Regions from separate parts of the Rhizobium oryzihabitans genome, predicted to be linked through region 1. Evidence: predicted binding sites of a transcription regulator. Region 1 holds the regulator's gene; the other holds the start of a gene.

What was found. Region 1 encodes PhoB, which activates phosphate uptake and scavenging genes when phosphate is short. Its sites were predicted from a motif close to TGTCATNNANCTGTCAT; they were not measured.
Region 2: the regulator PhoB is predicted to act here: its motif matches at 1,775-1,791, upstream of G3A56_RS01065 (ceramide glucosyltransferase).

The regions. Positions count from the first base shown of each region.
Region 1 is NZ_CP048632.1:1,764,439-1,767,846, forward strand. It holds partial or broken gene G3A56_RS09345 (acetylornithine transaminase) at 1-503, opposite strand, end outside; gene G3A56_RS09350 (GcrA family cell cycle regulator) at 933-1,466, shown strand; gene phoB (phosphate regulon transcriptional regulator PhoB) at 1,768-2,451, opposite strand; gene phoU (phosphate signaling complex protein PhoU) at 2,483-3,208, opposite strand; gene pstB (phosphate ABC transporter ATP-binding protein PstB) at 3,306-3,408, opposite strand, start outside.
Region 2 is NZ_CP048632.1:192,746-196,153, forward strand. It holds gene G3A56_RS01055 (ETC complex I subunit) at 1-149, opposite strand, end outside; tRNA gene G3A56_RS01060 (tRNA-Pro) at 417-493, shown strand; gene G3A56_RS01065 (ceramide glucosyltransferase) at 549-1,691, opposite strand; gene G3A56_RS01070 (DUF982 domain-containing protein) at 1,907-2,176, opposite strand; gene G3A56_RS01075 (BON domain-containing protein) at 2,390-2,638, shown strand; gene G3A56_RS01080 (DUF192 domain-containing protein) at 2,698-3,180, opposite strand; gene G3A56_RS01085 (cold-shock protein) at 3,180-3,408, opposite strand, start outside.

The DNA of each region.
Region 1 (3,408 bases):
ATCGACATCGCCGAACGGCACCTGATCGAAACCTTCGACCTTGGGACCGAAACCTTCGAGATATTTCTGCTGGCCGCCGGCGGCGATCGTCGCAAGCGTACGGCCATGGAAGGCGCCTTCGAAGGTGACGATACGGAACTTTTCCGGATGGCCTTTCGAATAGTGATAACGGCGCGCGGTCTTGATTGCACATTCCAGTGCTTCCGCGCCGGAATTGGTGAAGAACACCTTGTCTGCGAAAGTCGCTTCCGTCAGGCGCCTGGCGAGTTTTTCCTGTCCCGGCACTTCGTAGAGGTTCGAGACGTGCCAGACCTTCTCGGCCTGCGTCTTGATCGCATCCACAAGGTGCGGATGGGCATGGCCCAGCGAGTTGACGGCGACACCGGCCGCAAAATCGAGATATCGTTCGCCGCTTTCCGTGAACAGCCAGACGCCCTCACCGCGCTCAAAGCGCAGGGGGCTCTGGAAAACGTATCAAACAATGGCGCGGCGGCTTCGGCCATGGCTGTATCACTCCTTGCGCAGATGCGCTGTCAACGGTTGTCAATAGGCTTCAAGGGTTATCCCTCGCCTGAAAATCAAAAATGCCGCCTCGCGGCGGCAGGGGCACTATTGTCACTTCGTTTGCCGATGTCAACAAAAGTCCGCGTTTCCCGGGCTTCTCAAGCCCTAGTAGGTGGCGGCCGGTGAGCCCCAAGGTGTTGCCTTTCAGACTCAACTCGCCAGCAAGTTGGGGAAAACCGGAAAATCGATTCCAGATGATTCCCCGACTCTTGCCACGGACTCTGCGTGGCACTAGGTTAATCGCTAATTACTAGACTGCATTGCGGCGGAACTAGTCACCAAAAATCCGGCGGAAACCACGCTTGCGGCACGCCCGCGAGACGGAGAGGGATTCTGCCGAAAATACACGCGACAAGCGGAGAAGCGGCATGAACTGGACAGACGAGCGAGTCGAAAAACTCAAGAAATTGTGGTCCGAAGGGCTTAGCGCCAGCCAGATAGCAGCGCAGCTGGGCGGTGTCAGCCGCAATGCCGTAATCGGCAAGGTCCATCGTCTCAACCTGCCGGGGCGCGTCAAGGCTGGCGGTCCGGTCACTTCGGCACGTTCCGCGCCCAAGCGCACCGCTGCACCTGCTCCGCGCACGACGACTTTCGCAGGCCGCGCCAACGCAGCCCCGGCGCGGGTTCTCACCCGTTCGAACGCGGCAACGGCGCTGCACGAGGAGATCGACATCGAGACCGCACAGGTTCTCGATTACGTTCCTTCCAAAAACGTTGTCACGCCGATTTCCCGTCGCCTGACGCTGACGGAACTGACCGAGCGCACCTGCAAGTGGCCGGTTGGCGATCCGCTGAAGGACGACTTCCATTTCTGCGGTTGTGAAGCGCTGGAATCTTCGCCCTATTGCAAGTTCCATGCGAAACTCGCCTACCAGCCGGTGAGCGAGCGCCGCAAGGCTTGAGTGTTGCGGCACGCATTTCAACACTCAAAATTACGGGCCTTCGGGCCCGTTTTTTTTATGACGAAAAACAGGCCGGCTCCGCGGTCAGCTTGATGACAGCGCGCCGAACCCTTGCCACTCCCTCGCGATTGGGCGTCACCCTTCGATCCTGGTTTCAACTGGCTGCCGATCCTCCGTGAAAACGGAGAATGGCATTGAGTTTTGTGGATGTTGATATAGAAAAAGCCCGAAACCGTTTCCGATTTCGGGCCTGCTTTTTTGCGGCACCATGTTGCCAGCGAAACTATCGGCTCCGCTTCGCTCAGGCTTCCATCGAATATCCGGCGCCACGCACAGTGCGGATAACATCCTGCATGTGCGAAAAATTCAGAGCCTTGCGCAGACGGCCGACATGCACATCGACAGTGCGCTCATCGACATAGATATCGTGACCCCAGACGCCATCCAGCAATTGCGAGCGGGAAAACACCCGGCCCGGCGATGTCATCAGGAACTCCAGCAAGCGGAATTCCGTCGGGCCGAGGCGAACTTCGCGGCTTTTGCGGTGAACGCGATGGGTTTCGCGATCGAGTTCGATATCGCCGCATTTCAGCACCGATGACAGAACCTCGGGCCGGGCCCGGCGCAGCATGGCCTTGACGCGGGCCATGAGTTCCGGCGTCGAAAACGGCTTGACGACATAATCATCGGCACCGGTGGCAAGACCGCGAACCCGCTCGCTTTCCTCTCCGCGCGCCGTCAGCATGATGATGGGCAGGCGTTCGGTTTCCGGCCGCATTCTCAATCGCCTGCAGAGTTCGATACCGGACACGCCGGGCAGCATCCAATCCAGGATGAGAAGATCCGGAATACGCTCCTGCAGCCTGATTTCCGCCTCGTCGCCACGGGGTATCGTGTCGACGTCGTATCCCTCAGCCTCGAGATTGTAACGAAGCAGGACGCTCAGCGCTTCCTCGTCTTCCACAACTGCAATCTTGGGCACCATATATTGAACTCCGCAAGCTTCTGCTTGTCTGTTACTCGGTCACCGAACCGAGGGTGTTGGAACTGTCGTCCTTCGGACGCTCGCCCTCCGGCTGGCTGCCGGTGGTCATGTAATAGATCGTCTCGGCAATATTCGTGGCATGGTCGCCGATGCGCTCGATGTTCTTGGCGCAGAACAGAAGATGCGTGCAGGTGGTGATGTTGCGCGGATCTTCCATCATGTAGGTCAGAAGCTCCCGGAAGAGCGACGTGTACATGGCGTCGATTTCCTCGTCGCGCTCGCGAATGGCATTGGCCTTCTCGGCGGAACGGGTGGAATAGACGTCGAGGACTTCCTTGAGCTGCACCAGCGCCAGCTCCGACAGATGTTCGATGCCGCGCGCGAGCTTGCGCGGCACGCCGGTTCCGGCAACCGCAATGACGCGCTTTGCGGTGTTCTTGCCCAGATCGCCGACGCGCTCGAGATCGGCGGCGATGCGCAGGGTGCCGATGATCTCGCGAAGGTCGGCCGCCACAGGCTGGCGTCTGGCGATGGTGACGATGGCCTTGTCGCCGATTTCGCGTTCGGCATGGTCGAGAATTGTATCGTCGGAAATGACCTTCTGCGCGAGTGCGGCATCGGAATTGACGAGCGCACGCACGGCGTCGCCGCACATCTGCTCGGCAAGACCGCCCATTTCGGCGATGCGGCGCGTCAGAAACTTCAATTCGTCGTCATAGGCGGACAGGATATGCGAATGGGTCGTTGTCTGTGTCACGGTCTAGTCCTCCGGCTTGGCCTGCATGCGCGTACCCGGAAGCGGGCACGGCAGAGGCACCAGTCTTGTTCGGTTTCGAGAAAGCGCCGGCCGGGGATCAGCCGAAGCGGCCCATGATGTAATCCTGCGTGCGCTGGTCATCCGGATTGGTGAACATCTTGTCCGTTTCATTTTCTTCGACAAGATGACCAAGATGGAAC
Region 2 (3,408 bases), 1.6 Mb from region 1:
TGCTGCTTCATGTCGGAGGTGGACGTGTATCCCATGATCGGATCGATCTTGCGCGGAACTTCGGCGTCGAATTCCAGAACCCAGACATTGGTTTTCGCCTTGCCGGATTGCATGGCGGTTTTTGCAGGGCGGTAAATCTTCGCAGACATGTCGAAACTGCTCCGGTTGGGCGGTGGGGCACAACACCCCAGATTACTCTTCACGTACCTGAATAGAATAACCAAATCGTGTCAGGAACGCTGAAATTTGAAATGGACCGACTTCATGTGAGAGTCAAGACGATTATCCCTTGCCATCGCTTTGCTGCCCCGTGGCGCCAAGGCGCTTTTGGGCGATGGAGAGAATGGGCTGAACAAAGATGAATTTCCCTGTTGCGGAGTTTGGGTGAACCGTGTATTCCCCAGCCATCGCCTCGGCGGAGTGTAGCGCAGTCTGGTAGCGCATCTGGTTTGGGACCAGAGGGTCGGGAGTTCGAATCTCTCCACTCCGACCATTTAAAGCAATATATCCGCTTGTCGGCGCAACCTCCTTAAAAGAAAAGCTTCCGTTCAGTCCGCTGATGGTCCGGCCAAAGTGCTCTCGGCTGTGCCGATCGTCATGACATTGCCGCGCCATGCGACCGCGCTGCCGATCCAGCTGCGCCCCCAGACAAAGGGCATGATCACGTCGCGCGCGATCATGGCCGGCAGGGTATAAAGAGAGACCGGCCACCGGTTGAGTGCTGTGAGCGCCAGCTCCGGGCCGTACATGATGGTGAGAACGGCGATGGCGGTGACGCTAAGATCGACGTCCGCGGCAAGGGCGGCGGCGAGCGCGAAGAGGAGCGGGGGCAGCGCGCCGGTGAGGATTTCCGGGGCGAAATATTGCGGGAAGGTCACGCGCCGCAGCCGCGCCCAGCGGGTCTGCCGCGACCAGATCTCGCCGGCATGACGCTGGCCGAGCGGCTGTTCGAAGGGGGCGGAGACCAGGTGCACGCTGCGGCCGGCATTTCTGACCAGCTTCGTCGAGGCGGCGTCCTCGGCGATTTCAGCGGCAAGCGCGCGAATGCCGCCATGCTCTTCCAGGAACGGCTTGTTCCACAACATCGATTTGCCCTGCGCAAAACCCATGCCGATCGCTTCGGCCGCATATTGCCAGCGGCCCTGTGAGCCGTTGAGGAAAGCGCACTCGACATGGGCCCAGAAGCCCGTCGGGCGGGAGCCGAGCGGCGGCGAGCAGACAAGCCCGCTATCCGGCCGCCAGGCTGACATCATGGTCGCGATATAGGATGGCGGCATCAGCACGTTCGAATCGGCCAGAATGACCCATTCGTGGCGGGCGGCGCGCCAGCCTTTCACGCAATTGTTCAGTTTCGGATTGGCGCTGATGCGGTCATCACCGATGAGCAATTGCGCTGAAACCGCAGGCGAGGCGGCGCTGGCTTTGCGCACTTCCTCGATCACGGGATCGAGTTCGTCGGCAACGCAGAACAGCAGCTCGTAATCCGGCCAGTCGAGCTCAAAGGCGCGCGAGAGTGTCAACGGTGTGAAGTTTTCCACGCCACGCAGCGGCACTACCAGCGAGACCGGCGGTTTTTGCCGAACAAGTGCGTTTTCCGTGTCACGTCTTGTCAGGCGCCAGCCGGCGAGAACAATCCCGAGAAGATTGAAGGCGAGGAGCAGAATTGCGCAAAGGGCAAAAACAGTTTCCATGCTGGCCAGTTCCACTCCCAAGCTTTCGGCGATTTGCGCCAATCGATTCCATGGAATTCGTTCCTGCCGATTATAACGTTTGAGTGACAGTTACATGTCATCATCGGCAGGCGGGCAGGGTGCGCGGTGCGGGAAACGGCGCCGCAGCACCGATCCGGCGGCAAAGAAAAGCCCTTCGTGAAGAAGGGCAAAGTCATCATCGCAGCTAACGAACCTTAGTGGATGTTCAGGATATGCGCGTGACTGCTTGCGACGAGAAACGATTCCCGCGCTTTTTCGATATCGCATTTTCCGGCGATCGCATCGAGGCAGTTCCTGCGCGCTTCCTCATATTCCGGGCCATGTTCCTCGGGCCAGCGGTACATCAACATGTCCAGCGCCACCAGAGGGCTGTAAATCTCCACCGCTACGCAAAGCGGCAGATGGATCGCTACCGGCTTCATCCACGAGGCGTGGTGACACGGCTCCGTTCTGTTTATCAGCATGTCATTCTCCTCCCTGTTTCATGTCCCTTTCAGGCTGTTCTCTCTCCCATGCGCGAAATGCTCGCCTCACGAAATGGTTCCCGATCACCTAAAATGTGATCGGTCAGGGGGTTCCAATTTTCCAAGATGAATGGAAGATGAACGAAATGATGAACCGGAGATGAACAAAACCGCTATTGGCGCGTTGTAATGTCCATAAGAAGGAGAACGCATATGTTCAATTTGTCAGGCATTCAGGAAAGCTTCTTCGGAGACCGCATGGCTGGCGTATGTCAGGCGATCACCTCTGCCCTGGCCTTCGAAACGGGACTTGAGAAGTCGCGTATTTCCGCAATCGTCGAAAATGACGTGATCTATCTGGAAGGCACGGCCGATTCGGTCGAGGCGATCGATATTGCCATCAACCTTGCCGCCTCCATCTCCAATTGCCGGATTTTGAGCCATATCGAGCCGGTATACTGATATTCTGCAAGCCGGGCGAAACGTCGTCCGGCTTTTTCAGACACCATAACGCGGCAATGTTATTTCCGGTTGCCGATCTGAGCACTGCGCACCATGTCGCCAGGCTTGATGCCATAACGCTTCGCAATGCCGCCATTCAGTTCAAGCACAAATTTTACCACTCCGCGGGAGCTGATGATCGCTTCCGAATGGGGAACCGCGTTTTCGTGGATATGGGTGATTCGGCCGTCCCGGGCGATGAACAGCATATCGAGTGGAATAAGGGTATTCCTCATCCACATAGCCACGTCCCGCTCTTGGCCAAAATCGAACAGCATGCCGTTTTCAAGTGGCATTGATTTGCGAAACATCAGCCCCTGTTCGCGCTGGGCGTTGTTGAGGGCAAGTTCCGCAACGAAGTCATGGCTTTTCCCGGCGGCGCTTTCGATCGTCAGCGGCTCGGATCTGAAATTCTGCTGCTGGGCTTGGGCGACGCCTGCGAAGGTGAAAAAAAGAAGCGCCAGAACGGCGCTCTTCATCACTGTGCGAAACAAGGCGGTCATCAGTGGGACATCCCGATCGGGGCAGGATTATCGGGATGGATTTCCGCCGCCATCAAACCCTTATCGCCATCACCATAACGCACCAGCACCACCTGGCCGGGGCGCAGTTCCGTCAGGCCGAAACGACGCAGCGTTTCCATATGCACGAAAATATCCTCGGTTCCTTCGCCACGCGTCAGGAAGCCGAAACCCTTGGTGCGGTTGAACCACTTGACGATGGCGCGCTCA